One region of the Bradyrhizobium sp. sBnM-33 genome, then DNA from elsewhere that is predicted to be linked to it. Evidence: riboswitches for the same ligand, from Rfam matches in the RefSeq annotation. Region 1 holds a riboswitch; the other holds the start of a gene.
The links. A riboswitch is a leader RNA that binds a small molecule or an ion and turns the genes downstream of it on or off. The one in region 1 is predicted to bind thiamine pyrophosphate.
Positions count from the first base shown of each region.

Region 2: another riboswitch for thiamine pyrophosphate. It lies ahead of RX328_RS36480 (FAD-dependent oxidoreductase); the one in region 1 lies ahead of RX328_RS43005 (O-methyltransferase).

Region 1 covers NZ_CP136624.1:9,143,171-9,158,485, reverse strand. Annotated here, with positions in the region: gene RX328_RS43075 (MurR/RpiR family transcriptional regulator) at 1-148, shown strand, start outside; gene RX328_RS43070 (aspartate aminotransferase family protein) at 154-1,503, shown strand; gene RX328_RS43065 (amino acid ABC transporter substrate-binding protein) at 1,514-2,521, shown strand; gene RX328_RS43060 (arylsulfatase) at 2,578-3,219, shown strand; gene RX328_RS43055 (hypothetical protein) at 3,355-3,666, opposite strand; gene RX328_RS43050 (methyl-accepting chemotaxis protein) at 3,876-5,573, shown strand; gene RX328_RS43045 (transporter) at 5,641-6,744, opposite strand; gene RX328_RS43040 (copper chaperone PCu(A)C) at 7,130-7,648, shown strand; gene RX328_RS43035 (hypothetical protein) at 8,264-8,488, shown strand; partial or broken gene RX328_RS44040 (DUF1080 domain-containing protein) at 8,639-9,058, shown strand; gene fabA (bifunctional 3-hydroxydecanoyl-ACP dehydratase/trans-2-decenoyl-ACP isomerase) at 9,249-9,779, opposite strand; gene RX328_RS43020 (SRPBCC family protein) at 9,854-10,657, opposite strand; gene RX328_RS43015 (ArsR/SmtB family transcription factor) at 10,669-11,259, opposite strand; gene RX328_RS43010 (shikimate kinase) at 11,452-11,892, shown strand; TPP riboswitch at 12,384-12,479, shown strand; gene RX328_RS43005 (O-methyltransferase) at 12,470-13,144, shown strand; gene RX328_RS43000 (MFS transporter) at 13,386-14,036, shown strand; gene RX328_RS42995 (MFS transporter) at 14,015-14,599, shown strand; gene RX328_RS42990 (hypothetical protein) at 15,185-15,315, shown strand, end outside.
Region 2 covers NZ_CP136624.1:7,778,262-7,793,576, forward strand. Annotated here, with positions in the region: gene asd (archaetidylserine decarboxylase) at 1-776, opposite strand, end outside; gene RX328_RS36420 (aminotransferase class III-fold pyridoxal phosphate-dependent enzyme) at 811-2,484, shown strand; gene RX328_RS36425 (hypothetical protein) at 2,706-3,323, opposite strand; gene RX328_RS36430 (class I SAM-dependent methyltransferase) at 3,445-4,134, opposite strand; gene RX328_RS36435 (glycosyltransferase family 4 protein) at 4,194-5,249, opposite strand; gene RX328_RS36440 (TAXI family TRAP transporter solute-binding subunit) at 5,379-6,776, shown strand; gene RX328_RS36445 (L,D-transpeptidase) at 7,341-8,015, shown strand; gene RX328_RS36450 (DUF4403 family protein) at 8,163-9,731, shown strand; gene RX328_RS36455 (dodecin family protein) at 10,019-10,234, opposite strand; gene RX328_RS36460 (PRC-barrel domain-containing protein) at 10,445-10,987, opposite strand; gene RX328_RS36465 (PRC-barrel domain-containing protein) at 11,085-11,462, opposite strand; gene RX328_RS36470 (hypothetical protein) at 11,624-11,818, opposite strand; gene RX328_RS36475 (transglycosylase SLT domain-containing protein) at 12,205-12,732, shown strand; TPP riboswitch at 12,955-13,098, shown strand; gene RX328_RS36480 (FAD-dependent oxidoreductase) at 13,086-14,099, shown strand; gene thiS (sulfur carrier protein ThiS) at 14,090-14,287, shown strand; gene RX328_RS36490 (thiazole synthase) at 14,475-15,257, shown strand; gene RX328_RS36495 (thiamine phosphate synthase) at 15,244-15,315, shown strand, end outside.

The DNA.
Region 1 (15,315 bases):
CTTTCCGAGCCTCACCGGCGCCATTGCCATCGCGCAGTCGCTGGCCGCCGTGACCTTCGTGCTGGGCGGCACCGGCGCCAAGCGGCGCCTCGAAGAGACCGAAGGCCGGTTGGCCGCGCTGTCGCAATATGTTGCGGAGAAAGGTTGATCGTCATGGCAGCCAGCAAAAGCCGGTTACTGCACCGAAGCCTGCGTGAGACGCCGCCGAAGGCCATCGGCGGCGATGGCGTCTGGCTGATCGCCGAGGATGGCAGGCGGATTCTGGATGCTTCCGGCGGCGCGGCCGTCTCCTGCCTCGGCCACCAGCACCCTCGCGTGCTAGAGGCCATAACGCGGCAGGCATCGAAGCTGGCCTTTGCCCATACCGGGTTCTTCTCGTCGGAGCCTGCCGAAGCGCTGGCTGAGGCGCTCGTCGGCGACGAGCCCGGCGGTCTGGCCTACGCCTATCTCGTCAGCGGCGGCTCGGAGGCGATCGAGGCCAGCATCAAGCTGGCGCGGCAATATTTTGTCGAAACCGGCCAGCCGCAACGCCAGCGCTTCATTGCGCGCCGCCAGAGCTATCACGGCAATACCCTGGGTGCGCTTGCCGCAGGCGGCAATACCTGGCGGCGCGAGCCCTACGCGCCGCTATTGTCGGCGGCTTTCAGCCACGTGACGCCGGCCTTCGCCTATCACGAAAAACGCGACGGTGAATCCGAGACGGATTTCGTGACGCGACTGGCGGCCGAGCTCGAAGCCGAATTCCAGCGCCTTGGTCCGGATACGGTGGCGGCATTCATCGCGGAGCCGGTGGTGGGCGCCACCGCCGGATGCGTGCCGGCGCCGGAGGGATACTTCCGCGCCGTCCGTGAGATCTGCAACCGGCATGGCGCGCTCTTGATCCTGGACGAAGTGATGTGCGGCATGGGCCGCACCGGCACGCGCCACGCCTGGGAGCAGGAGGGCATCGCCCCCGATATCCAGGCGATCGCCAAGGGGCTCGGCGGCGGTTATCAGCCGATCGGTGCGATGCTCGCCAGTGGGCGCATCGTGGACACGATCCGGGAGGGCTCGGGCGCATTCCAGCATGGTCACACCTACCTGGCGCATCCGCTCGCCTGTGCTGCGGCGCTCGAGGTGCAGCGGGTGATCGATGACGAGCACCTGCTCGACAGGGTTAAGGATCTTGGCCACCAGCTCGAACGGCGCCTGACCGAGCGTTTCGGCAATCACCGCCATGTGGGCGATATCAGGGGGCGGGGCCTGTTCCAGGCGATTGAGCTCGTCGCCGATCGCGCCACCCGCGCGCCGTTCGATCCCGCACTCAAGCTCAACCAGCGGATCAAGGCCGCCGCGTTCGAAGGCGGCCTTGCCTGTTATCCCTCGGGTGGAACGGTGAATGGCCGCAGCGGCGACCACGTCCTGCTGGCGCCGCCCTATATCGCGACATCCGACGATATCGACATGATCGTCGACCGGCTGGGGCACGCCGTCGACTCGGCCTTGAAGAGTGTTGGTCATTAGGAGGAGCAGAATGAAGAGAATTATCATCGCTACAGGCTTGCTCGCTGTGTCGGGCTTGATGGCGCAAGCCGCAACGCTCGATACGGTCAAGCAGCGCGGCACGCTGGTGTGCGGCGTCAGCATCGGCTTCGCCGGGTTCTCTACCCCGGACTCGCAGGGCAATTACAAGGGGCTCGACGTCGACTATTGCCGCGCCCTGGCCGCCGGTGTACTCGGCGACGCCAGCAAGGTGCGCTATGTCGCGCTCACGGCGCAGAATCGCTTCACGGCTTTGCAGTCGGGCGAGATCGACGTGCTCTACCGCAATTCGACGCAGACCTATCTGCGCGGCGCGACGCTGGGGCTGCGGCAGGGCCCAGTCAATTTCTACGATGGCCAGGGTTTTGTCGTAAGGGCCGACGCCGGCGTAAAGGACCTCAAGAGCCTCAATGGCGCCACCGTCTGCGTCGCGCAGGGCACGACCCATGAAGTGACGCTCGGCGACTACGGCCGCGCCAACGGCATCGAATGGAAACCGCTGGTGTTCGACCGCACCGATACCATGTACCAGACGTTCTTCGGCGGGCGCTGCGATGCCATGACCAGGACGCTTCCGCGCTCGCCGGCGCGATCACTACCGCTGCTTCAATCCGGCGGACTACCCGTGCTGCCGCAGACCATCAGCAAGGAGCCGCTCGGGCCGTTCACCCGCAACGGCGATGACGTCTGGACCGACATCATCGCCTGGCTGCACTATGGCCTGATCGAGGCGGGAGAGCTTGGTGTCACCGCAGCCAACGCCGAACAAATGGCAAAATCCAATGTGCCGGCCATCCAGCGGCTGCTCGGCACCTCCGGCGAGCTCGGCTCGCGATTAGGCCTCGACAACAAATGGATGCTGCAGGCGATCAAGGCGGGCGGCAATTACGGCGAGATCTTTGAGCGCAATGTCGGCAAGGCGAGTCCGCTAAAACTCGATCGCGGCCTCAACGCGACCTGGGCCAAGGGCGGCCTGATGTACGCTCTGCCATTCAAGTAGTGAGACGTTGCGGCGCGGCGGGTTGACACAAGTCGCGCCGCAGCCAGACTGACCGCATGCGCATTACCCTGATCCACGCCCTGAAACATTCGATTGTGCCGATCGAAGCCTCCTTCGCCAGGCTTTGGCCGGAGGCTCGCCTGATGAATCTGCTCGACGACAGCCTGTCGGCCGACCTGGCGCGTGACGGCGCGCTCACCGATGCGATGACAGAGCGCTTCCTCGGGCTCGGACGCTACGCCGTCGGCACCGGATCGGATGCGATCCTGTTCACCTGCTCGGCGTTCGGCCCCTGCATCGAAGCCGTCGCGCAGGCCCACGCCCCGATGCCGGTGCTCAAGCCCAACGAGGCGATGATCGAGCAGGCGGTCGCGCGTGGCCGCAAGATCGGGCTGCTGTCGACGTTCCCGCCGACACTTGCCTCGATGCCGCCGGAGTTTCCGTCGCGGGTCGAGCTGGTGCCCAAATTGGCGGAAGGCGCGTTAGCCGCGCTCGATCGCGGCGATCGCGCGACCCATGACCGCCTGGTGGTGGAAGCAGCGAGGAGCTTGCGCGACTGCGACCTGATTGCGCTCGCCCAGTACAGCCTGGCGCCAGCGGCAGACGCGGTCGCCGAGGCGACGGGACGGCCGGTGCTGACCACGCCCGACAGCGCGGTGCTGAAGCTGATGAAGATGCTCGGCGTGGACCGAGCTTAGGTCAAGTTCGACGCGAAGGAGGCAACCTCCCTCTCCCGCTTGCGGCGGAGGGCCGGGGTGGGGGTCTCGCCACGTGACATTGTCTGTGTGGACAGAACTTCCTCCGCATCGCCCGTTGGCGCGACAGCCGCAGCTTTAGGCCTCTTTCTTCTTGGCCGGCTTTTTCACCGCCTTCTTCGCCGCCGCTTCCTCGGCCGCGTTCCTGATCGCCCGCGCGTAACTATCGGCGGTGTTTTGCGCAGAGTTTTGCAGCCGCTTGGCCGCGGCCGTACCGAGCTCCATCGTGCTCTTGGCGATCAGCCGGAATTGGTCCCGCGTCTCCTTATCCTTTGCCTTGGCCGCGCGGGCCATGATCTGGTCGCGCCGCTTCTTCACGGCTGCCATGAGGCTCTTGTTCTGCGCTTTTGCGATTTGCCGGATGACGAGGTCGAGATCGGCTTCAGCCATTATGAGTCACTCTTGCCGCACCATGCCATCCGCAGGGTGCGGGAATCACTGGCGCCGTATTTGAAGGATAGGCGCCATTGTGTCGCCGCGGCGCCATCATTTCAAGCGCGATTCTCGCAATCGGACGCTGCAGTTCGACCGCGCAACCCGATAACAGTCGGTTAACATTGTGTTGATAGGAATTCTCAATCACCAGGAAGAGAAACGAAATGCGTAACCTCACCGTCCATCAGCGTTTTGCGATCATCATTGCGACGCTGACGATCGTGCTGTTTGGTGTTTCCGCCCTGCAGATCCTGGTGTTGCGCGACGCGGTGCTGGAGGAGCGGCGGACCACGGTCCGCAATCTGGTCGAGGCCGCGGTAAAGATTCTCGCTCACCATGAAGGCGAGGCCAAAGCCGGCCGGATCGCTCCGGACCAGGCGCGCCAGATGGCCTTTGCTTCGATCAGCGCCATGCGCTGGGGCGAATATTCCGACTATATCGGCGTCTACGGCACGGGAAGTGCCGATGCCGGCGTCACCTATGTGCATGCCAATCCGAAATACATCAACGTCAACCGCTGGGAGTTCAAGGACAAGAGCGGCAAGCTGTTGATCCAGGACATCGTGCGGACCGCGCGCGCCGGCGGCGGCTTTGTCGAGTATCTCTCGCCCCGCTCCGCCGGTGGCGCCGAACTCCGCAAGGTCTCCTATGTCGGGTCCTTTGGTGCAGGCGACAAGCTTCTGGCGCTTCAGGCCGGCGCCTATGTCGACGATATCGACGCGGTGGTCTTCCGCCGGATGATCTGGGCCGGGATCGCCGGGCTGGCCGGCTTGGCGCTCGCGGGTTTCGTGGCATTCTGGCTCGGCCGCGGCCTGGTCGTTCCGCTAAACAGGACCTGCGCGGCCATGGACGAACTGGCCAAGGGCAATTTTGCGGCCGAGATTCCCTTCGTCGACCGGACCAACGAGATCGGCCGGATTGCGCGAAGCCTCCAGGTATTTAAGGATCATCTGGTCGAAACCACGCGGCTGCGCACCGAGCAGGAAGCGATGAAGGTCCGTTCCGCCGAGGAGCGGCAAGCGGTTCTTTCCCGCATCGCCGACGAGTTCGAGCGCAGCATTGGCGGGGTAATCCGGGGCACCGCAACGGCCGCCGACGAGCTGCAGAACTCCGCCTCGTCGATGTCCACGATTGCGGTAGGAACGACGGACCAGAGCGCGAGGGTCGCGGCCGCCGCCGAGCAGACGGCGTCGAACGTGCAGACCGTTGCGGCCTCGGCGGAGGAGTTGTCATCCTCGATCCAGGAGATCGCGCGGCAGGTCACCCAATCTTCGTCAATTGCCCAGAATGCCGTTGGGCAGGCCAACCGCACCGAGGCCATGGTCGGCCGCCTGGTCGAGGCCTCGCAAAAGATCGGCGAGGTCATGGCGCTGATCCAGACCATCGCGGGACAGACGAATTTGCTGGCGTTGAACGCGACCATCGAAGCTGCCAGGGCCGGCGAGGCCGGCAGAGGCTTCGCTGTCGTCGCCAACGAGGTCAAGGCGTTGTCGTCGCAGACCGCAAAGGCTACCGACGAAATCACCAGCCAGATCCAGGAAATCCGGGATGCGACCGGCTCGACAGTCAACGCGATCCGCGAAATCGGTACCACGATCGGGCAGATGAACGAAATCACGGGCTCCATTGCGGCCGCCGTCGAAGAGCAGGGCGCCGCCACCAACGAGATTGCCCGCAGCGTGCAGCAGGCGGCGCAAGGCGCCCAAGAAGTTATGCAAAACATCACGGGCGTGCGCGAAGCTTCGAGCAAGGTCGACGCTGCCGCGGGCCTCGTGCTTAATGCCGCCGGTCAACTGACGTCGCAATCCGAGCTGCTCAAAGCCGAAACCGGCAAATTCCTCGGCAATGTTCGGGCCGCGTGACGTCGGGCGTAAGCTTGCTCGTCATGCCCACTCTGTACCCCGCCTTCGCTGAAGTTTGGCGGACTGTTCAATTCAGCCGCGCCCCGATCCCCGTGAGCACGCGGTAATCAGGCTTGGACTGAATGCCGTTGTGCTGGTTGATGACCGGCACGCCGACGGAAACGAAGCCGGAGAAGCGATCGAAGCCCACGCGCACGCCGGGCGAGAGATAGACCGTGGTGCCGCCTGAGTTGGGATCGGGAATGCCGGCGATGCGCTGCTTGTCGTGCCACTCGCCATTGAGCTCGAGAACGAGGTCGAGCGTATAGGGCGTCTTCTTCATGTCGCTGTGGTCGTGGTTGGCGTGATAGAGACAATGCTCCTGCAACTGATTGCGCGGCTGCATGCAGTATTCGTGCAGCTCCACTTCCTTCGCCGAGCCGGTAGGCCCGACCAGGCGATACGACACGGCGGTGCCAAACAGGAAGCGGTCGCCGAGATTGGTATCCTGCGTGCCCGTGCTGATCAGGTAATAGAGGCCGCTCACGTCGAACGACCAGCGGCCGGAGCGCTTGGTGAAGGCGGCGCCGAACAGGCCGTCCCACGAACCCGAGCCCGGCTGAAACTGGGCCTGAAAAAGCTGGCCGGCGGCGTCGCGCTGGCTGGTGCTGCCGGTCGGCGCCTTGAAGCCGAACAGCACGGCGGCCGACGTCCCGCTCTGCGCGTTGTTGTGGAAACGATACTGCCCGAGCATGGTGACGTCGCCGAACCCCGCCGAGTTGCCGCGTCGGTTGATGCTATCGGGACTCATCAGGCTGCCCATGTCGCTCGCACTCATCATGCCCGTATGGCCGCCGCTCAGCATATGCTCCCCGGGCTCGCGGATATCCGAGCGACGGACGCCGGACGCGCGAACGGCAACGGTCAGATCGTTGGTGATGCCGTAAGCGGCCGAAAGCGAGACGCTGTCGATCGAACGAATCGAATGCGCGTGCGTGCCGCGGCTTGCGGCGGCGAGCAGATCGGCCTCGCTGAGCTGGCCCAGCCTGATGAACTCATAGCGGACCGATGCGGCGATCAGTCCTTCGGAAAGCGTGTCAGCCGAGATGGTGTTGATGGGCCCGCCGCTGCCGGTATTGCCCCCGCCGCCGGGATGATGCGCTTCCGCAGGAGCAGCGAGTAAAAGTATCATGGATAAAAAGATGCCGGCCGCGGGCCGTCTAAGATACGCACACACATACGCCCCCTGTACTCACTGCTTGGCGATTAGCCATCCCAATCGGGCGCGAGATTGACTGGATCTTGCGAGAAGCGCGGCCCGCTCGCGACGGAAGCGAAGCGGAAAAGCGAGCGCGCGATCGCGGGCGCGGCGTCTGTGTGGCTGTCGCGTGTTGGGCGAATGGCGAAGCGGGGGTAATCACTCGCCGGTTGTGCGTCGAGTGCTTTTCGCGTCGCGATTCGGCAGTCGCAATCACGTCCAGCGCTGGCCTCAATCAGGGCGAGCACCAGCCGTATTCGCGTCCGATTGCTTCACTACACGCCTTACGGTCCAGCGCGCGTATCGGAGTAGGACAATTATGACAACCGTCGTCAGAGATATCTTTGTGTTTATCACCGCGGCCATTTTTGTCGCAGCGAGTTTGCTCGTTGCGACCATCGCCGGCGCACACGAGTTCAAGGTCGGCACGCTCGACATCGGTCATCCCTGGTCGCGCCCGACCCCGAAGGACGCCAATATCGCCGGCGGCTATCTCACCATCACCAACAAGGGAAAGACTGCGGATCGTCTGATCGGCGGCACGTCGCCCGCGGCAAGCCAGATCGAGGTGCACGAGGTGGTCGATGTGGACGGTATGGCGAAGACGCGCCCGCTCGCAAACGGTCTCGAGATCAAGCCCGGCAAGACCGTGGAGCTCAAGCCCGGCGCCTATCGCATCCTGCTGATGGGCCTCAAGGAGCCGTTCCTGATCGGCCAGAAGGTGAAGGGCACGCTGGTGTTCGAGAAAGCGGGGCCCGTCGACATCATCTACAACGTCGAGGAAAACGTCGGAGCCGCCGTCAGTGGCGTCAATAGTGTCGCGCACAAGCATCATTAGGACCGGGCTTGACTCTCGGTTGGATGAGTCGTCACCCGCGGCATCCCGTCCTTAGTTGCCGAACAAGCGCAGATCGCGCGGCTTCGTCGCCCGTCCACCGTCTCCCGCGCGACCGGCGGCGAGGCTGAACCGTCGTCGCTATCGGCGACGGCTCCGGTCCAACTCATCATTCTCAGGCCGAGCGAATGTCAGTCATTGCCGCCAGTATCTCGCAACCATCGCTGCAGGGAAGGCGGGCAAAGTCGCTGTTCGTGATTGCGATCTTGTCTGCATCATTTCTCGGCCTCGGGCTGGCTTACTTTGCCTGCACGCGACTGATCTCATTGGTCGGGCGTGAGGGGATCGAGGTGTCGTTGTTTTCGGCTGACAATCGTTCGCAGGATGTTATCTGTTCGAGCAGCAATGCTTCGCCACCAACGATCCGTACGAACGAGTGAAGCGCTTGGCTCCAGCCTGAATGTTTGTTGGGACGGCCGAGTGCCGCGCCTCTTCCGCCGGTTGAGGGCCCGTCAACGGTTCGGAAACCACACGCGCTCTCTTCCAGTCCCGCTAACTAATCGAAAATCGTTCTGCCGCAAATTCGTGCCCGGGAAAGGGAATGGGGAGATCCAAGCAATGAACGGGCTGGCCATCATGGAAAACGTTCGCCGCTACCGCACCATCGCGTCGCTGTGCCGCCAGACGGCGGCCTTCCGGCCGATTCATAGCGGTTCCTTGCTGGCGCAAGCCAGGGAATGGGAACATCGCGCCGTAGCGGAGCTGGAAGCCTATTTTGAAGCTTTCTGTCAGGCGGCTTCCGGCAATACGCCAAGCCACTCCGCAAGTCGCGCCGTGAACTGACGGGACGCGTTCAAAGGGAACGGGCATTCGCTACTGAGATAGACGACCTGTGACGCACTAGGGTCGACAAATTCAGGAACCCTAACCGTCGACAGGCGTCGATGAGAGATCGCAGGTCTAATCCCAGACGAATTGGCGATCGCGTTCAAAATGTCCAAGTCTCCGAACTTGCTTGCGGCAAGTCGTCTCTCGGGTTGGCGAATGGCCGGTCCGGGCGGCTTCCGAAAGGTCGCCGAAGGGGTGGTCGAGAGTTTTGGCGGGCCGGGCCTGTTTTGGTATGCCGAGGAGCTTTTCGATGACCTGGTGCTGACCGTCGAGTGGCGCCTGAGCTCGCTGGACGATAACTCCGGAGTATTTCTGCGCTGCCCGCCGTTGGCCGACAGTCCCCAACCGGCCATTGAGCACGGGTATGAAATCCAGATCGATGATCGAGGACTCGATCCCGAAAAGCAGTCGCTCGAGAGCCCGCTTCATTTCACCGGAGCCATCTATCAACTCGCTCCGGCGGTCAGGTTTGCATCGCGACCCGTCGGGCAATGGAACAGGTTCGAGGTGCATGCCATCGGATCGACGATAAGCGTTGTTATCAACGGAGAAGAAGTGTCTCGACTGGAGGCGCATCGCGACAGCCGGTCGGACATATCGGCCTCCAGAACCATCACGCCGGATCGGCGGTGCAGTTTCGAAACCTGCAGGTGGCGCGACCGTAGCGCTGGCACGCGGACCTGCCGGCGGCTGCCCACATTTGAGCCGCCTTCCGTCAGGTCGCCGGCGCTATCAGTCCGACGCGCATATCCCTGGCGACATAGACGCAGGTGTCGTCGGCAAAGACACGGCCGTTCGCAATTCCAACAGCCAGTCTGCCGCGCCTTACATGGCGCATGCTGACCTCGTATCGCACGCGCTTGGTGTATGGCTTGATGTCCCCTCGAAACTTCACCTCGCCGACGCCGACCGCGCGGCCTTTGCCCGGTGAGCCCGACCAGCCTAGCCAGTAACCGATAATCTGCCACATGGCGTCCAGGCCCAGACACCCCGGCATCACCGGATCGCCGCGAAGGTGACAATCAAAAAACCAGTGGTCCGGTGTGATATCCAGCTCACCGATGACATGGCCCTTGCCGAATTCGCCGCCGTCGGCGCTGATCTCGACGATGCGGTCCATCATCAGCATGGGCGGCGCCGGCAACTGAGCATTGCCCGGGCCGAAATAACCGCCTTCGCTCGACTTGAGCAGATCTGCCCTTGAATAGGACGATTGCGGAGCGTGAAAGTCGGGCGGATCGGACATGCCATGTCACCTCTGACGTCATTCGCGTCACACTTATCAACTTCCGCTCCCAGCCCGTCGGGCCGTTGCCGCATCTAAGGCCGCTTGAAGCTCTCGCCGAACCAATGCCGCCATCGCGGCTCGCTCGCCGCGGCGTGCTGCTCGGCGTCGTCGCCATAATAATAGATGGCCATGCTCGCATTTGTACCGCTGCCGGTGCCGTAGGTTCCGATGAGGGCGATACCGGGGGCCGGAGCATTCAGGCGCAGCATGATGTAGCGCTGCTTGGCGTCCTGCTGCACGCGTTCGACCATGCCGGACAGGCTCTCTGGCTGTTGTGGTGTCGTCCGCTCTTCGCCGACGTTCGCGGCGGCGAGATCGAGTTTTTCGGTTAGCCGTTTCCAGACCCCGGACTGGTGGCCTTCGTCGCTAGCCATGGCGTAGAAGGAGGCCGCCTTCTTGCCCGCGAAGTGCGAGAGGTAGACGCGCAGCACTTCAAAGAAGCCGGGCCAGCCGCTTTCGAACCCTTCGAGCTGATCATCCCAATCGTCTGTCGAGGCAAACAGTGAATGGACCATGCGAACCACACACCGGCCGCCCGACCTGCTGGTTATGGTGATCTCGGTCGCGACCGGCGGCGCGCCTTCGCTCCAGTTGCGCTCGACATAACCGAAGCGGAATGGCGGCTCCCAGGCCGTGACTTCGCCCGTGGAGCTTCCATTAGGACCGAAGTCGAAGTGGATGTCGCCACCGATCTGCTCGTCCACGCTGGTCTTGGTGAACCAGGCCGTATTGCCGGGTCCCGTCGCCATCGCCTGCCACACCTGCTCAGGCGTGCCAGGCACGATCAACTCCATCTCGACCCAACGCTTTCCGGTTTCATCCTTCTTGAGGGGCATGGGGGATCCTTTCAGGGCCGAGCGCCGGGGGGCGCGGGATAGGACGCCACGACGAGCCGGTGCGGTCGTCCGCCCGGCGCACTCTCGTCGTGATAGCGCGCCGCCAGCGCCGCGACGACATTGGTGAGATCGGAGGTGAAGGCCGCGCGATCTGTGGGCGATCGGAAGCGGATGACGGTGTCGATCGAAAGGGTGGCGAGACGCTTGTCGTTCTGGCGGGCAGTCCGCCAGAGGTCGCCGACCTCGCGGACGATGCGGGCCGCCAGGGCGATGAGATAGCTGGCTGATAGACGGTCGTTGTTGCGTGCCGGATCGGCGCCGATCGGACCTAACGCAGCCGGCGAGACGACATAGGACGATGCCGTCGCGATCATGAGGCGCTCCGTGAGACCGCCCCATTGGCGCTCTTCGGCCGGCTTGACCAGCTTGTGATCCTCCAAGGCGCGCAGGTGGTAGTTCACTTTCTGGCGCGTGAGGCCAATCCGTTCGGCGATCGCAGCGGCCGAGGCGGGCTGTGACAGCGCCGCCAACAACCGGGTTTTTATTGGGTCCAGCGCGAGGGCTGCGGCCGCGGGGGCCTCAATGACATCAAGTTCGAGCATGCGTTCTAATCGCATTGACAAATTTTTTTGTCAAGGGGTCATTGCCACCTCAAGAGGTTTCGACAGGTATGTTTAATCTAACTTGCGGAAACGTCGCAGTCGGGCAACTGCGAACGCTTCCGGACGGCAATGAGGAGAAGCCGCGTGAAGCGTGTGTTGATCACAGGCATGTCCGGCACTGGAAAATCGGCCGTGGTCGGAGAACTCGCGGCAAGAGGCCATCAGGCCGTGGATCTGGATACGCCGCAATGGTCCGAATGGATCGACGTCGATCCCTCAGACACATTTACGCCGGGAAAAGGGAAGGATTGGGTCTGGCAGGAGAGCCGGGTACGAGCACTTCTCGCTGGGCATAATCAGGGCACGCTGTTCCTTAGTGGATGCGCGGAAAATATGGAGCGGCTATTCCCCCTCATCGACAAGATCATTCTTCTCTCCGCGCCAGTCGCAACGATCATGAAGCGGCTCGAAGCACGTTCGTCCGACGGTTATGGCAACAGTGAGGAGGATCGGCAAAAGGTGCGTGAACTCATTGCGCTGATCGAGCCGCTGCTCAGAAAATCCGCCGATCATGAGATCGACACGACAGGGCCGGTTCATGCCACGGTCGCCGAAATCCTCCGGATTTCTTAGCTCGCCTTACAACGGAAAATGCCGATTGTTTGCCGTCGCGTCATTGGTCGCCGAAGGACATCATATTGATGCGAAGGTCGAATGCCGCCGAGCACCACTCCTCCTGCGGCAACGAATTTTCTCCCACCTCGGCCCGGTGTAGCAGGTCGCAGGAAATCGCAGATATGAGGGGGAATCTGGCGCGCCGCGGCCGATGAAGATGGGCACTACTGCTTCGCCGTGGCGCTATGAAGTCGCAACCTATCTCATGCCGTAACCCGAGAATATTCGATTGCCTACGATTTGGCACTGCGCTCAAAGGAGCTGCTTCCGATGTCGCGGGCGTCTCGATGTGCTTCCATGGACATGGCACCGAACCACCCTGGGTATCGGTGCCATGTCCGTTCCAGGGGGCGACCCAGAAGTTGAAGGCAAGGTGCTAAAATGACGCGTTTGACCCACAAGAGACATTCTGACCGCGATGCTTGACGGCTATACGTTGACCTGAAACGTTGGCGCGTCCGGGGTGCCCGTTTGACGCGGGCTGAGATCACACCCGTTGAACCTGTCTGGGTAATGCCAGCGAAGGGAGCAGACCATGACCGTACTTGGCAATCAGGCATTGCAGGACTTCCTTGATGCTCTTCACGCGAAGAGCGACGAGCAGGCCGCACTGATCCTGGCATTCGAGGCAAAACGGGACAGCAGCGAGCTTTCTCCAAGCGCAGAAGAAATTAGGGCCTTTCGGAGCGACAAGCTCGTTGCACTTGATCGCGACAAGGCGGAGTTCTGTTACCAGCTATGCCGAGCGAAAAAAGTCTCCAAGATCATCGAGGTTGGCACGTCGTACGGTGTATCGACCATCTACCTCGCTGCAGCCGTGCGCGACAATGTTAATGCATTCGGTGGCAACGGAGTGGTCATTGGGACCGAATATGAGCCAAGCAAAGCGGCGGCTGCACGGGCACATTTCGCGCAAGCCGGATTGAGTAGTTTTATCGAACTGCGAGTAGGCGATCTTCGCGAAACCCTAAAGCAGATCGATGGGCCGATCGACTTCGTCCTAATGGATGTTTGGATCGCGATGGCGCGACCTGCATTAGAATTGATTTCGCCACATCTTTCACAGGGCGCGGTTGTGGTGTGCGACAACACCAAAAAACATCGGGGGTTTTATGCTGACTATTTCGCGTTTCTACATGATCCAGCCAACAGCTTCACCACAATGACACTGCCCTTCCAAGGTGGCTTGGAAATATCAGTTCGGTGTTAGACGTGGCGCAGAACACGGACTTCCATTCACTAGCCGATCGTTGACGCTCACGGAGCGAGTTTCTACACTGGGCGTAGATCATTGGAGATATTTGAGATGACGATCGCAACCGTCGTAGTAGGGCGCTGGCGCATGGACCGGTAACGGCATCCATGCCGGTACCCCGTGCGCCCCCGACAAGTTCGGGGGCTTTTTTTTGAGCAAGTTTCTGTCCGGCTTGTCAGATTGAGAAGAGGAAACCATGCCAGGGAAAGCCGCAGACCCGCCGGCCCTGATGACCTTGATCGCGCTGAGCGGTCTGTCGGTGGTATCTCTCAACATGTTCCTGCCCTCATTGGCAAACATCGCCCATGAGTTTCAGGCGGACTATGCGCTCGTCAATCTGTGCATCGCCGTATACGCGGCCGTGAGCGTCGTGCTGCAGCTCGTGATGGGGCCGTTGTCGGATCGCTTCGGCAGGCGACCTGTGATCCTTGCCGCCCTGCTGCTTTTCCTCGTCGCCTCGCTGGGCTGCCTGTTGGCGGCCAACGTCTGGGTGTTTCTCGCCTTCCGCATGATGCAGGCGGTCATCGCCCCTGCTTACGCCGTTTCGGTCGCCATTATTCGGGATTTCTCCGCAGGCAACAAAGCTGCAAGCTCCATCGGCTACGTGGCCATGGCCTCGGCCGTCGCTCCCATGCTGGCCCCGATGCTGGGTGGTACACTCGATGAGCTGTACGGATGGCGGGCCAGTTTCTGGGCCTTTCTCGTCATGGGCGGCGCGACCCTCGCGCTGTGCTGGCTCGATCTGCGGGAAACCAACAAAACACCCGCGGCTACGTTTGCGCGGCAATTTCGATCATATGCGAAGCTCGTGGGATCTGGGCGTTTTTGGGTTACGCGCTGTGCATGACGTTTTCCCGGGGGGCGTTCTTCATCTTCATTGGCGGAGCGTCGCTTGTCGCTGTCTCCACGTTCCGGATTTCCACCGCGGAGCTCGGTTTCTATATGGGAACCATCACGGTCGGTTTTGTTCTCGGCAGCTTTCTGTGCGGCCGCTTCTCCGAACTTTATGGGCTCACGACGATGATGCTGATGGGCGGATTGGTGGCGTGTGTGGGCCTGGTTCTGGGAATCCTGCTTTGCTTCTATGACGCGGTGAATTTGCCGATGTATTTCGGCGCCTGTGCCTGCGTTGGTCTCGGCAACGGATTGGCGATCCCGAGCAGCAATGCCGGTGTCGTCTCTGTTCGGTCAGAACTTGCAGGCAGCGCGTCGGGGCTGTCGGCTGCGCTGACGGTGGGCGGCGGGGCACTCCTGACGGCAATCACGGGCGCGGTTCTGACCGAAGCGAATGCGGCCCCAACCCTGTTAGCAATGATGCTCCTGTCCTCGGGAATGGCCTTGCTTGCAACGCTGTACGTAATGCGGCTCGACGTGCAAGAGAACCCGCTGGAGCGAGAGCTCGATGCTTGAACGAATTTTTGCCTATTGCGGGCTCGTCCGGGATTTCTGACATAGGTCGGCGGCGCCCGTGCGTTTTGTCTGATCGCATTTTGGGGAAGATTCGCGTGGGGTCGGCGAGGACGAGACCGTCGACCGACCGAGGGCAAGATAAAAGCGACGGTGTCGCTCCGTGCCGTCGAGGGTCGTAAGTGTTTGTCTGCACATTGTTTTGGATGGCACTGCGGCGGCACCGTATGAAGCGGCCTGGTGCCGCTCGAACCGAGAAAGCATTCGAAATCAACGATCCGTGCGCCATCGTTCGCAGCGTAGCGTCTTGTTGCGAATGCCCGGCAGGATGTCTGGCCATGATCGCATGGGAGGCCGCTGCCGGACCAACGGTGCGCCGTCAAGGCTCGCGCTGCGCACGACCGGCTCCGCCGGCTTGCGACCTTGACTGCGCTCCGCTCGCCCGGCTCTTTGCCGCCATGCGATCATGGCTTGCTGTGAGCGATTGCGCTCACGCCGCAAGGGAAGCGCGAGGTCGGAGCACGGCAGCGTGATGTGGCGTGGACTTCGGCTGTTCAGTGGATCGGCCAAGCTTGCCACAGTGGCGCCATGGCTTCCTCGCAAGAATCGCAGCCACGGCATGCGCCGGGCGGCGCGCTATTCGACGATCACTATGACTATGTGGCCGCGCCCGCTCGTCCTGGCCGTCGACGGGCGAAGCGCGATCGGACGACATTGAC
Region 2 (15,315 bases), 1.4 Mb from region 1:
ACAATGATGGTCGAGCCGTGCTCGAACCAGCCGAGTTCGTCGCCCTTGCGTACCTTCGCATCGCAAGGAAACACCGTCGATCCCCTGCTCTGCGCATTGAGCGTGCGATCCAGGAAATGCAGCCGGATGCTGGCGACCAGAATGGCCGCGACCGGCACCAGCGTCAGTGCCTCGCCGGACGGCAGGCGTGCCTGCAGTACCGCCCGCTCGTTCTTGCAGAACAAACGCTCGACCCGCTTCAGCGCAATCGGATTGACGTTCCAGACGTCGCCATGGATGAAGGTCACCTTCTCGATCCGGCAATCATACGGCGCATGAAAACGGTGATACATGCTGGACGTCAGCCTGAGCGTCAGGAAGCGGCCGTTGCGGTGGCTCTCCACCAGCGCGGGATCGCCGAGCAAATCCAGCAGCGAATAAGGCGCGCCTTTGATCTGGAATAGCTCGGTATCGGCGATCTTGCCGAACGCGCCGATGATGCCATCGGAAGGACTGGCCACGACCGATGGATCGGGATCCGCCGGCCGCAGCCCCGGGCGCAGCTCGCGCGTGAAACAATCGTGCAGGCTCTTGAAGTCGGCTTTCTTCGCCTCCGACAAATCGAGATCGGAAAACAGCCGCCAGCAGCCAATCGAAAAATCGCGCACGAGCGGGTTCTCGAGCTTGCTGAACCAGCCCATGAAGCGCGTCAGCGCCGCCCGCGGGATGCGGTTGGTCAAAAGGAAATTGAGATCTTCCTGCTGGGTGAACCGGGCGATCAGGCGCCGGACTGTCATCAATCTGTCAGCAGGATTGGCTAGCGCTTCAGGCATGGATTCGTCCCTTCCGATTCTTTCCCTGTCCGCCGCTGCGGTCGCTAGTGCCGCGGCAGTGTTCCCCAAATTGCAGGCGCGGCTGGCGCTGTCGCGCGCAAAACACCGCTCGCTGACTGGACATTCCAAAATGTCCAAAATGGTCGCGCGGCTGGTGCCGCATTACGAATTCGACATCGACGATTTCTTCGCTTCCGACGGCGCGCCCAGCGATGTCGCCATGCAGCGGCAGGACGCCTTCTTCCGACTCGCCTGCCTCTACGAGGAGCGCTACGCCAAGGGTCGGCAGATGACAGCCGGGGCCGCGACGCACATCTCCGACCTGCAGTTCACGGAAACCTACCGCGTGCCGTTCCAGTACAGCCGGCTGGTGCGCGAAAATCTCGGCACCGGCGCCTTCATGCAGTCTTCCGCCGGCGTCACCGTCACCGATGTCGACGGCAACATCTTCTACGACCTGACCGGCTCCTACGGCGTCAACATTTTCGGCAACGATTTTTACAAGGAGTGCATCACGGAAGCCGAAAAGCGCGCCCGCGCACTGGGCCCCGTGCTCGGCCCCTATCATCCCGTCATCACCGACAATGTGCGCCGGCTGTGCGAGACTTCCGGCCTCGACGAAGTTTCGTTCCACATGTCCGGCACCGAAGCCGTCATGCAGGCAGTGCGGCTGGCGCGCTATCACACCAGGCGCACGCACCTCGTTCGTTTCGCCGGCGCCTATCACGGCTGGTGGGGCGACGTACAGCCCGGCGTCGGCAATCCGGTATCGCCGCACGAGACCTACACGCTGGCCGACATGTCGGAGCGCACCCTGCATGTGCTGCGAACGCGCAAGGACATCGCCTGCGTGCTGGTCAATCCGCTGCAGGCGCTGCATCCGAACGCCAACGCGCCCGGCGATTCCGCGCTGGTCGACAGCTCGCGAAAAGGCACATTCGACCGTGCGGCCTATACTGACTGGCTGAAGAAATTGCGCGAGGTTTGCACCCAACGCGGCATCGTCTTGATCTTCGACGAAGTCTTCGTCGGCTTCCGCCTCGCTGCCGGCGGCGCGCAGGAATACTTCGGCGTCCGCGCCGACATGGTGACTTACGGCAAGAGCCTCGCCGGCGGCTTGCCGGTCGGCGTGGTCTGCGGCCGCAAGGACTTGATGCGGCGCTTCCGCGATGATCGCCCCGCCGACGTCTGCTTTGCCCGCGGCACCTTCAATTCGCATCCCTACGTGATGACGGCGATGGATGAGTTCCTCAGCCGCCTCGCCAGCCCAAATTTCAACGCCGTCTACCAAGGGCTCGACGAGACCTGGAACGGACGCGCCAAAGCGTTGAACGAGCGGCTGGCCGCGCAGGATCTGCCCGTCCGCGTCAGCAATCTCTCCTCGATCTGGATGGTGCAATATACCGAGCCCTCCCGCTACAACTGGATGCTGCAATATTACCTGCGCGCCGAAGGGCTGGCGCTGAGCTGGGTCGGCACCGGCCGGCTGATCTTCAGTCTCAACTACACGGATGCGGATTTCACCGAAGTGACCGACCGGTTTGTCGCGGCGGCCGAGAAGATGAAGCGCGATGGCTGGTGGTGGCATGACGTTTCGCTGACCAACAAGACGATCAAGCGGCGGATTCTGAAAGAGATGATCCGCAAGCGGTTGGGTAAAGCCGACCATTAGCGGCATAGTCGCGCTACCTCCGTCATCTTCGAACGTCTCCCCGTCATTGCGAGGAGCGACAGCGACGAAGCAATCCATCTATCCCCGTGCGGAGAGGTGGATTGCTTCGCTTCGCTCGCAATGACGGCTTCACAACTGCTGTCTTAGTTCGTCTGACGTTCAAGACGTGGATGGCCGGGACAAGCCCGGCCATGACGCTTTGCTAGATTCGAGCCCGACAATCACGCGTGCTTGACGTGCTTCTCCAGACCCGGATCGATCAGCTCGCCCTTCATGAGAGCCAGCGGCGCCTTGTAGTACAGCTTCAGGTCGCTGAAGGGGTCAGTGAGGATCTTGGTCATCCAGACCAAGCCGGTCTCGACGTCGCGGATGAAGAACAGGTGCACGGTGCGGAACAACAGCCCGCCGATGCCAACCGCAAGCCAGATCTTGGCGACCTGCCGCATGAAGTCCGCCGACGACGTCCAGGGCGTGAACAGGCCGAACAAGGTCGGGTCGAGATACAAGACCAGCGGCGACAGCGCCCAGATCGTCATCAGCACGACTTTACGCTGCAGATTATAGCCGACCTTGATCTCTTCCTTGTGCTCGTGGGTGGCCTGGTTGACGTGGTCATAGCCCTTCGGCTCGAAGAAGAAATGACCGGCCTGCCGCGTCGTCATCGACACCAGCCAGCCGACCAGCGCCGACACCACCGGATCGAAGAACAGCATCGCGTAAGCGAACAGGAAGCTCGCCGCGCTGACGAAGTGCAGCGACTGGTTGATGCGGCTGTGGTGGTAGTAGCGATGGTCATCCCAGCGCTGGGTTCGCAGTTCCTGCAGAAAGTTCTTGATCATGTTCTCCCCCAAATTGCGATGGGATCGGGTCTACTGAGATTCGATGTCCGGCATGTGACATCATGATAATGACATGTGACTGTTCGCAGTGGCGCGATGACGCAACAGCGATCAGGACGCGTCAGGCAGCCGCGGCGACGTCGATTTTCCGAAAGCGCACCAGCGAGAAATGGCCGAGCGGCGGCACCAGGCGGCGCTCCGCCAGCTCCATGCCGCGCGCGCCCGCCAGCCATTGCGCATAGCGCGACCAGGCGAACTCGGCGGTACGGAAGCCGAGCGGACGAACCACCGGCTGCAGCCGCTGCTCGATGAAGCGGCGCATCCCGGCATCGGCGCTGACGCGGGTGAGGATGATGAGCTCGCCGCCAGGCCGCAGCACGCGGGCGAATTCGTCGAGCGCCTTTTCGGGATTCGGCACGGCGGTGACGACATACTGCGCCATCACCACGTCGAAGGAATTGTCCGGGAATTCGAGATTCTCGGCGTCCATGACAGCAAGGCCCTCGACGTTCTTCAGGCCGAGCTCATTGACGCGCTTCTTCGCCTTCTGCAGCATTGCTTCGGAAATATCGGTGCCGAAGATGCGCAGATGCGGCGCGTATAGCGGCAGCGAAATGCCGGTGCCGACGCCGACCTCCAGTACGCGGCCGCCGATCTTGTTGGTAGCGGCAATCGCCGCCCTGCGGCCCTTGCTGAACACGCCGCCGAATACGAGGTCATAGACCGGCGCCCAGCGATCGTAGGCCTGCTCGACCATTTCGCGGTCGAAATCGAGCGGCCTGGTGCCGTCAAGCTTGATAATGTCTGCCATGGTTGGTTTGCCTTTTCGTCTCACGCGTATGACTTGAGTTGATAGTCGAACTTTTCGGTTCAGCCCTGCACGGCGCTCGCGGCGGGCGCCCGGCGCACCGGCCGCAGCGCGCGACTCGGCTGCAGCGCGGTCAGATTGCCGATGAACTGCCGCGCGCTGTTGTCCCAGGAGCGCGCCAGCGCAAAGTTTCGGCAGGCCTCGCGCGACATCGTCAGCGCGCGCAAGCACGCGCTGCGCAGATCGGTGTCGAGCGCGCCGATCGGATGATCGGCAATGACGTCCTTCGGGCCGGTGACCGGGAATGCCGCGACCGGCGTGCCGCAGGCCAATGCCTCGAGCTGCACGACGCCGAACGTATCGGTAAGGCTCGGAAACACGAAGACGTCGGCAGCGGCGAGATGCGCGGTCAACTCCGCGCCCTTCTTCTCGCCGAGGAAAATTGCGTCAGGGTATTTTTGCGCGAGCTGCGCCTTCTGCGGTCCGTCGCCGACCACAACTTTCGATCCCGGCAGGTCGAGCGACAGAAAGGCATCGAGGTTCTTTTCCACGGCGACGCGGCCCATTGTCATGAAGATCGGCCGCGGCAGATCAAGCGTCGCAGGCGTATGCGGGTTAAATAGTTCGGTATCGACGCCGCGCGTCCAGAAGCCGAGTTTGCGGAAACTCCGCGCGGAAAGTTCCTGACGAAGAGAATCGGTTGCGACCATGACCGTGGACGACGCGGCATGAAAGTGCCGCAGCACCGCATAGCCGACGGCGGCCGGCAGTCCGGTGCGGACGGCGATATATTCGGGAAAGCGCGTCGTGTAGGACGTGGTGAACGAAAGCTTGCGGCGGCAGCAATAGGCGCGCACCATCCAGCCGATCGGCCCCTCGGTTGCGATGTGGATGGCGTCGGGCGCCGCCTCTTCGATTCGTCGCGCGATCTCGCGCCGGTTTGGCAGCGCGACGCGCAAGCCAGGATAGGTCGGCACGCCGAGGGAAGGAAATCCGTCCGGGGTCAGGAAGCTGATATCTGCATCGAGCGCCGAGGCGCTGCGCGCCAGCGACGTCAGCGTGCGGACGACACCGTTCACCTGCGGATGCCACGCATCGGTCGCAATCAATATCTTCATGTCCGGACCCGAGGTTAATGATTCTCAAATCCGACGTTCAGCCATGGATATTTCAAGCGTATGACGTCATCGATATGTAAGGATGTTTTTAGGTCCCCTCCACGCATTTTCGTGTAACGTGACAGCGAGATGACAAACCATAACGACAATCCTACGCGATCCCGCCGCCGGCGAAAGCGGAAGAGCTATGCGCTTCTGATCCTTGCCGCCGGCCTGCTCGCGTTCGGCGTCGCCGCGGGCACGCTGTATTACGTGTTGCGACCGACGACGCTGCGGATTGCGGTCGGCCCTGCCGGCAGCGACGACCAGAAACTGGTCCAGTTGATGGCGCAGACCTTTGCGCGCGAGGGCAGCTCGGTACGGCTGGCGCCGATCACGACGGAAGGAACGGCGGAGAGCATTGCGTTGTTCACCGACGGTAAGGCCGATCTCGCGGTGGCGCGCGGCGATCTGAACCTGCCGGCGAATGCCGAGTCGGTTGCCATCCTGCGCAAGAATGTCGTGGTACTGTGGGCGCCTTCCGGCCTTCCCGCCAGGGGCTCGAAGAAGCAGCCTACGCCGAAGATCAAGGGCATTGATGATCTGGCCGGCCACCGCGTCGGCGTGATCGGGCGGACGCAGGCCAATGTCACGCTTCTGCGCGGGATCCTGAAGGAGTCCGGCATCAATCCCGACAAGGTCACGATCAGCCAGTTCGCCACGAATCAGATCGGCGAAATGGCGAAAGATCAGTCGATCGACGCCTTCATGGCGGTCGGCCCGCTCAAGAGCAAGATCACCGTGGACGCGATCGCTGCAACGGCGGCCGCGCGCGGCGAGCCGAAATTCCTGCCGATCGATGTCGCCGACGCCATTGCGAAGAAAAACCCGATCTATGAATCCGAAGAAATTCCCGCCAGCATCTTCGGCTCGTCGCCGCAACGACCGGAAGACAAGGTCGACACCGTGGCCGTCAATCACCTGATCATCGCGCCGAAGTCATTGTCTGACACGGCGGTCGCCGCCTTCGCCCGCCAGCTCTTCACCAACCGCCAGCAGCTCGCACGTGAATTGCCGACCGCCTCGCAGATCGAGAAGCCCGACACTGAGAAGGATGCCGCACTGCCGGCGCATGCGGGAGCGGCGGCCTATATCGACGGCAACGAGCGAACGTTCCTCGAAAAATACACCGACTACATCTGGTTCGCGATCCTGATCCTGTCGGGCCTGGGCTCGGCCGGCGCCTGGTTCAAGCATTACTGGAACAGGGACGAGCACGAGCAATACATCGCCCATCGCGATCATCTGCTTGAGTTGATTTCCAGGGCGAGGAAGGCCGAAACGGCGGAAGAGCTGGCCGAGATGCAGGCTGCGGCCGACGGCATGTTGCGTGAGGCGTTCGATTGCTATGACGACGGCACCGTCGAAGAAGGCGACCTGTCGGTGATTGCTCTCGCGCTCGAACAATTCCACCACGCCGTCGCCGACCGCCGCGCGGTGCTCGCTGGCGCCGGCGCGGCCGACGCGCCGCGGATGCGCGCCGGTTAGAGCTGATTCCAGCCAGTCTTTCCTTCCTTCGATTGGATTTACCCGCGCCGGGCGTTCTTCCCGCTGGTTGGCGTCAGCGCCAGTGGCGGCGATGATGACGATGGCCCCAATAGTGACGATGTCCCGCTCGTCGCCAGCCATAGCTCGTGTAGGGATTACCCGGCCCATAGTTCTGGCAGTTTGCGTTCGGATAAAACTGGGCGCACCAGCCCGGATTAGTAATTACGTGCTGCGCCGACGCCGGATTGGCAGGAACGGACAGGAGTAACAACGCAACGGCGCCAACTAAAAGCGTTGGTCTCGTCATGGCGGTCTCGCTTATCTCTAGACCGTAACTCCAACGGCGCCAGACCCAAAGGGTTCCTATTTGAACCCATTGAAGCTCGGCCTACGCGAGCAGATTGCGCGCGGCACACCCACCGCCCATCAACGAAACCTTAACGAAACAATTCCCTAACGCGACGAAACCATTTTGGCGATTTCGTGCAAATGTCCTGAAACGGTTCATCGGTACAGGTTTCCCCAACGACGCGCCGAACTGGTGCGACCAACAGGGGGACGACCATGTCCAATTTATCGATACTGAGCCGCTTCGCGGCCGCCGCTTTCGGCGCGCTGGCGATCGGCGCAACCGCATTTTCCGCACCCGCCGCCGCGGCCCCGCTGCCGCTGTTTCCGTTTTTCCTGCCGCAGATCGAAGCGGCCCCGCCGCCGGTTGCGGCTGCGCCCCAGGAGGAAGAGCGCTTCGAGTTGCCGGCACGCCTGCGCCGCCAGGTCGTGAACTACTATACCCGCGAGGCGCCGGGCACGATCATCATCGACACGCCCAACACCTATCTCTACCTCGTGCTCGGCAACGGCCAGGCAATGCGCTACGGCATCGGCATCGGCCGCGACGGCTTCACCTGGTCGGGCACCCAGACCATCACCCGCAAGGCCGAATGGCCGGCGTGGACCCCGCCCCCGCAAATGATCGCCCGCCAGCCCTATTTGCCGCGCCACATGACCGGCGGCCCGGGTAATCCGCTCGGCGCCCGCGCGATGTATCTCGGCGGCACCATCTATCGCATCCACGGTACCAACGCGCCGGAGACGATCGGCACCCGTGTTTCCTCAGGCTGCCTCCGCCTCACCAACGAAGACGTCATTGATCTGTATTCCCGGGTCAGCGTCGGAACCAAGGTGATCGTGCTGCCGATGACGGATCGCCGCGCCGATCTCGGCCGGACCATCCGTTGAGATATTAAGCATTTCTTAATGCGAGAAGCGGCCCGGCGCTTGCCAGGGCCGTTTTGCGTTGACCTAAGGTCGCGGCAATGTGCAGTGGCGTCCCCCTCGCCACCCCTGTAAAACGTTGTGGGGCGATTCATTGGGGTCCGGGGGACGATGCGTCTGCCGATGCGGGTCAAGACGATTGCAATCGCGCTTGCGGTCATCGTCATCTCGTTTGCCGTCAGCCTGAAGGTGATGGACTTCGTCGCGCCTCGCGCCACGAACAGCGCGCCCACGCTCGCCGAATTGCCGCCGCTGCCGCCGGCGGCGCGCGCATCCACGGTGATGGCGCCGATTGCGGTTGCGCTCTCGGCGATCCGCGATGCCGCCGATCGCGGCGCGCCGCGCAATTTTGCCGGCAAAGCCGATAATCCAATTTCGCAGATCCTGCAGAATGCCGACATCGGCTGGACTGCCTCGCGCGGGCCGATCGTAGCTACCGGCGCGCAGGATGTGCTGTCGCTGGCGACGCCGTTGACGGGCACACTGAGCGTAACCGGCTCGCTGTCGGCCAAGGCGACGGGTGCGGTCGGCGAAGCGCTCGGAGGCCTGCTCGGCGGCAACGTCGCCAAGCAGATCGGCAGCGTGAACATCAAGAACCTCAACGCCAGCGCCGAGATCAAGGGCAACGTTGTCATATCGGCGCGACCACAGATCGCCGCGAACTGGCGCATCGAGCCTAATCTCGCAGCGCAGGTCAATCTCGGCGACACCAGCCTCAGCGTGGCCGGCGCGCGCGTCAACGTGCCCGCGCAGGTGAAGCCATTGATTGACCAGAACGTCGCCGAGCAGATCGCGCTGGTGCAGGCGCGCATGCGCAACGATCCGACCTTCGAACGGAATGCGCGGATGCAGTGGGCCAGGGCCTGCCGTTCGATTCCGCTGCAGGGCACGACAGCCGGTTCGACGATGCCGGCGCTGTGGCTGGAATTGCGTCCCACCCGGGCGATTGCCGCGCAGCCGCGTGTCGATGCTTCGAACCTGACGCTGACGCTGGGCATCGAGGCGGAAACCAAGGTCACACCGAGCGAAACCAAGCCGTCCTGCCCGTTCCCCGCCACGATCGCCATGGTGCCGCCCACGCCGGGACGGGTCGCGATCGGCGTGCCGATCGACATGCCGTTTACCGAGATCAACAAGATCGTGGAGGCGCAGTTCGCCGGGAAGACTTTTCCTGAAGACGGTTCGGGCGCGGTCGACGTCACCGTCAAGCGCGCCAGCGTGGCCGCTTCCAGCAACGGCTTGCTGATCTCGCTTCTGGTCAGCGCCAGGGAAAAGAAGAGCTTCCTGGGCCTCGGCGGCGAGGCCAATGTGCATATCTGGGGCAAGCCGGTGCTCGATCAGGCAGAGCAGACGCTGCGGCTGACCGACATCGAGCTCGCCGTCGAGTCGGAGGCTGCCTTCGGGCTGTTGGGCACTGCTGCGCGCGCGGCCATCCCGCATCTGCAGAAGACGCTGGCGGAGAAGGCTGTTGTCGACCTCAAGCCGTTCGCCGGCAATGCGCAGAAGAAGATTGCAGCAGCGATCGCCGATCTTCAGAAGAACGAGAACGGCGTGCGGGTCTCGGCCGAGATCAGCAAGCTGCGGCTCGCCGGCATCGCGTTCGATTCCAAAACGCTGCGCGTGATCGCAGAAGCGGAAGGCTCGATCAATGTCTACGTCAGCGCGCTGCCGGCGTTGTGATGCAACGAGCAGATTGCAGCAACTGTTAACCCTCATGGTGAGGAGGCGCGCAGCGCCGTCTCGAACCACGAGGCCCGGCTAGTGCCATTCATCCTTCGAGACGCCGCTTGCGCGGCTCCTCAGGATGAGGTCTGACAGAAGTGTAGGTCCGTAGGGTGGGCAAAGCGATAGCGTGCCCACCATTCACGTTGCGATCCGTTCATGGATGGTGGGCACGCGGAGCCTGTCATCGGGCGCGCATTCGCGCGACCCGGTGGCTTTGCCCACCCTACGCATCATGCCGGCTGCTACGACCCCTCGAACTTGAACGAGAGGTTCAGCTTGGCGCGGTAGGCTTCGACCTTGCCACTGGCGTCCAGTTGCAGATCCAACTTCACGACCTCGGCGACACGCAGATCGCGCAGCGACTCTCCAGCGCGGCTGACCGCGCTTGCAGCGGCCTTCTCCCAGGATTCCGTGCTGGTGCCGATCAACTCGATGACCTTGTAGACGCTATCAGCCATGTCGTCCTCCCGTTGATGCAAGAGTCTGTGCAAGGCAGGAGGCAGGTGCTCCTGCCGGGACACACAAACTAACATCGGGGAGCGCGCGCTGATAGGATGCGCTGCACCATGACCGGCGTTTACCCATCTGCGCGCTCCATACACACAAATGGCCGGGCGGCATCACGCCGTCCGGCCATTTTGAGGAAGCCTGGTGTTGGGACCGCGGCCTTATTCGGTCGAGTACTTGAACTCCGGCATCGCCTTGAGCTGATCCTTCGTCGCGCTGAACACGGCGTGATCCGGGTACCACGGATTCTTCTTCGGCGCGGCAGGCGCTGTCGCAGCACCCGTCGTCGTTCCTGTGCCGCCTGTGCCTGTCGTAGGCCGTGCGCCGCCTGTCGCGGGCGCACCAGCGGTGCCCGTATAGGCAATCGGTTCATCGACGAACTTCACCTTGTCGATGGGCACCGCAACCAGATGCTCGCCGACGCCGAGGAAGCCACCGACGCCAATCACCACGCCTTTGATATCGCCGCTCTTGTCGGTCAGGAGATCGTTGATCGATCCGAGGCTTTCGTTGCTATCGTTGTACACGTTCAGGCCGACCAGCTTCGAAGCCCGCCAGGTACCCTTGAACGACGAGGTATCGGATGCAGCCGCTGGCGCGGCGGTCTTTGCGGTGTCAGTCGTTGCCGGAGGATTTTGCGCAAACGCGACACTCGCCAGCAACGCGGACGCCGCGAGGCCGGCAACGGCAGTTTTCGTTAACATATTGGTTCTCCTCAGTTCAGAAACGCTTTGAGAAAACCCGGCACTTCAACAAGAGTTCCACCCGTTTTCGTATGAAACACGTCGATTCGACGCTGCATCAGAAGCCGCCCCAGTAAGGCGGCATGCCGTAATAGCGATGCAGCTCGGCTTCTTTTGCGCGATCGCCCCAGTCGAAATCCTTGTCCGCACGGAATGACGGCGCGCGCCTCAACTCTTCATCGTCGATGTCGAGTTCGTAGGCTTCGAATTTCGTGTTGTAGCTAAGCCGTCCCCAGGGCAGCGGAATCAGGTTGGCTCCGACGCCCAGAAACCCGCCGAAACTCAGGATTGCATACGATACTTTACCAGTGATCTTGTCGATCATCAGCCGTTCGATATGGCCGATCATGTCCCCGTTCGGCCGGCGCACCGCGGTCCCCTCGACGCGGTCGCTCGCGATCAGCGGATGTGGCTTGGCCATCACCTCACTTGCCATCGGACCCTCCACGTATGAGTGAGGAATCAACGTGGCTGCGTCCGGCTGGTTCCGCTCTACGGCAGCCGGCCTGCCCTATTCGGAAATGGCGAAACGCACGAGGCTTGGGCAGCGCCTGTCTGGCGATGCCGATATCGTACCGTCGAATGAAGCGTGCGCTGTCAGGCCGCGAGCGCGTCGGGATCCGTTTCCTCGTAAATCGCGATCGCCTCGAAGCGATAGTCGCAGGCGCGGCAGAACCAGAGGAAGGAGGTGCGACCCGGGCTGCTTTCGACCCAGTCGGGTCTCGGAATCGGCTTGCCGCATTGGGCGCAGGGATTTCCGCGGGGCAAGTAGCCGGAATCGAGTCGAGCCATGGCGCATCTCCCTTAGACTTCGGACGTCGTGCGACGTCTCGCTGCTTGCTTATGTCAAATTGCTTATGTCGTTGAATGAGACAGGTTTGCTGTCGGAATGAAATGAAGTGGTTTTTATCGCGGAATTCTCTTTACACCTTGACTGCATCATTTGCACGACATTCGTGCGCGTCCGCGTGACGCAGATTCGCGTCGCTCAACGCGATGCATTGCACGCACAACGTTAGCGTCACGCTGGAAGCGTTCGTTCACACGTGCATGAGCCAACACGTGCATGAGCCGCAAACATCTCGCCGCGATGTCGTCCGTTTTCCGCCACATCTTGGCCGGGCGGCCACAATAATCGAGAACGCGAAAATCGTTAATGTGCCCGCCGAGATTGTTTTATGAAAAATCTATCAAAGTTCATCTGGCTCGCCGCCGTAGCCACGCTCATGGGCTCGCCCTCAGCAATGGCGCAGAGCCGCGCGCACTATGAAAGCATGGTCGCCTCCCATGCCGCCGCCAACAACGTGCCGGAAGCGCTGGTGCACCGGGTCATCGTGCGCGAGAGCAAGTATCATCCGAACCTGGTCGGACGCGGCGGCACCATCGGGTTGATGCAGATCAAGCTCCCGACCGCACGCGGCCTCGGCTACACCGGCGACGCCGCGGGCCTGCGCAATCCCGACACCAATCTCGCCTGGGGCATCAAATATCTCGCCGGCGCCTATCGCGCTGCCAATGGCGATCATGGCCGCGCCGTGCGTTACTATGCGAGCGGCTATTATTACGCCGCAAAGCGCCAGCGGCCGGAGAAGCCGCTGCAGATCGCGCCGGTGCTGGCGAGCGGTGCGACGCCGAAAATCGTCGCCGCGCCGGTTGCGACAACGAGAACGCCGGCCGAGGCGAACGCGCTGCAGACCGCCAAATAGCTAAGTCCAAACAGCGAAACTCGTGTCCCGGGCGCGGTGCAGCCTAGGCGATGCGAAGCATCGTCCGATTCTGCGCTGCTCCGCAGAACCGGGACCCATGCTGGCCGTCTGGGCCCCGGCTCAGCAGCGCACCGCTAACGCGCTGCGCTGCGTCCGGGGCAGGGCAGCATTGCAAGTTCCCGCAAAGCCGCGTTGACACCTCCGCCCAACCGCCTACATTAGTCCTGTTCCGAGGGGTGCTCCGACGAGGAGCTGAGATACCGCAAGCTTGGGCAGTCACCTCAAAAGGTGGAGTCCTGGGACCGCGGTGACCCTTTGAACCTGATCCGGGTCATGCCGGCGAAGGGACAGGGATGTACCAGAAGTCAGATCTGCGGGGGGATTCTCCCGTTTCCATCATCGGCGCGGGCATTGCCGGCGCGTGGCAGGCGCTATTGTTCGCACAGGCCGGCCATGCCGTCACGTTGTACGAGCGCAGTGACGCCGATATGACGCTTTCCACCAGTCACTGGGCCGGCGGCATGCTAGCCCCCTGGTGCGAGGCTGAGACCTCCGAGCCTGTGATCGGCCGGCTCGGCACCCGCTCGCTCGATTTGTGGCGCGAGCTCTTTCCCAACACCCCGTTCAACGGTTCGCTGGTGGTGGCGCATCCGCGCGACCGCGCCGATTTCGAGCGGTTTGCCAAACTCACCACCGGCCATATCAGGCTCGACGCAAGCGGCGTCGGCCGGCTCGAACCCTCGCTGGACGGCCGCTTTCGCGACGGCCTGTTCTATGCAGGCGAAGGCCATGTCGAGCCGCGGCGCGTGCTGCCGGAGCTGCATGCGCGCATCGAAGCCGCCGGCGGCACGATCAAGTTCGATTGCGACGTCAGTGCGGAAAATCTCGACGGCATCGTGATCGACTGCCGCGGGCTGTCGGCCCGCGACGAGCAGCGGGAGTTGCGCGGCGTCAAGGGCGAGATGATCATCATCGAGACATCGGAGGTCGAGTTCTCGCGCCCGGTGCGGCTGATCCATCCGCGCTGGCCGCTCTATGTCATCCCGCGCGGCGACAACAAATTCATGCTAGGCGCGACCACGATCGAGGCCGAGGACACCGGCGTCAGCGTGCGCTCGGCGCTGGAGCTGTTAGGTGCGGCCTATGCCGTGCATCCGGCTTTCGCCGAGGCGCGCATCGTCGAGTTCGGCTCTGGCTTGCGTCCCGCCTTCCCAAACAATCTGCCGCGGATCACGATCAGCAAGAGCAAGATCGCGGTCAACGGCCTTTACCGCCACGGTTTTCTGGTGGCGCCCGCGCTGGCCGAGCTGACGCTCGCCTACGTGCAGCGCGGCGCGATCGACAATGAGGTGATGCGATGCGTGTGACCATCAACGGCGAACAGCGTGAGATCGCCTCGAAGCGCGTCGACGCGCTGCTCTCCGAGCTCGAATACGAAGGCACGCATTTCGCGATCGCCGTGAATTACGACGTGCTGCCGAAAAGCCGCTGGGCCGAGACCGCACTGAAAGCTGGCGACGAAATCGAGATCATCACCCCGCGGCAGGGAGGGTGAGGAGGATGAACGCGCGCACTCTCCGCCCGTCGTCCCTGCGAAGCGCGCCTCGCACTCCGCTGTCATCGCCTGGCTTGACCGGGCGACCCAGTACGCCGCGGCCTGTCGGGTTGATCACAGCCGTCCCGGCGTACTGGATCCCCGCCTTCGCGGGGATGACAGGATCATTTGAGGAAACACCGTGAACATGCTGAACTTCTACGGCAAAACCTTCTCCTCCCGCCTCCTGATCGGCACGGCGCTCTATCCCTCGCCGGCGATCATGCAGGACGCGATCCGCGCCTCTGGCGCCAACATCGTGACCGTGTCGCTGCGGCGCGAGGCCGCCGGCGGCAAGACCGGCGATGCGTTCTGGTCGCTGATCCGCGAACTCGACGTCACGGTGCTGCCGAACACCGCCGGCTGCCGCAGCGTGCGCGAGGCGGTGACCACCGCAAAGCTGGCGCGTGAACTGTTCGGTACGCCCTGGATCAAGCTCGAAGTGATCGCCGACAACGACACGCTGCAGCCCGACGTGGTCGGCCTGGTTGAAGCCGCCGCCATCCTGATCAAGGACGGCTTTGAAGTGTTCCCCTATTGCACCGAAGATCTTTCGGTGGCGATGCGGCTGGTCGAAACGGGGTGCAAGGTGGTGATGCCCTGGGCCGCGCCGATCGGAAGTGCAAAAGGCATCACCAACCGCGATGCGCTAAAGCTGATGCGCGAGCGCCTGCCCGATATCACGCTGGTGGTCGACGCCGGCCTCGGCGCCCCCTCGCATGCTGCCCACGCCCTCGAGCTCGGCTACGACGCCGTGCTGCTCAACACCGCGGTGGCAAAAGCCGCCGATCCCGTCGCGATGGCCAACGCCTTCCGCCTCGGCGTCGAAGCCGGCCGCACCGCCTATGAAGCCGGCTTGATGGAAGCCCGCGACTTCGCCTCTCCCTCCACCCCTGTGATTGGGACCCCGTTCTGGCATGCCGTATCCTGATCGATTCTACCCCGTGGTCGACAGCGTCGCCTGGGTGGCGCGGCTGGCGCTGCTCGGC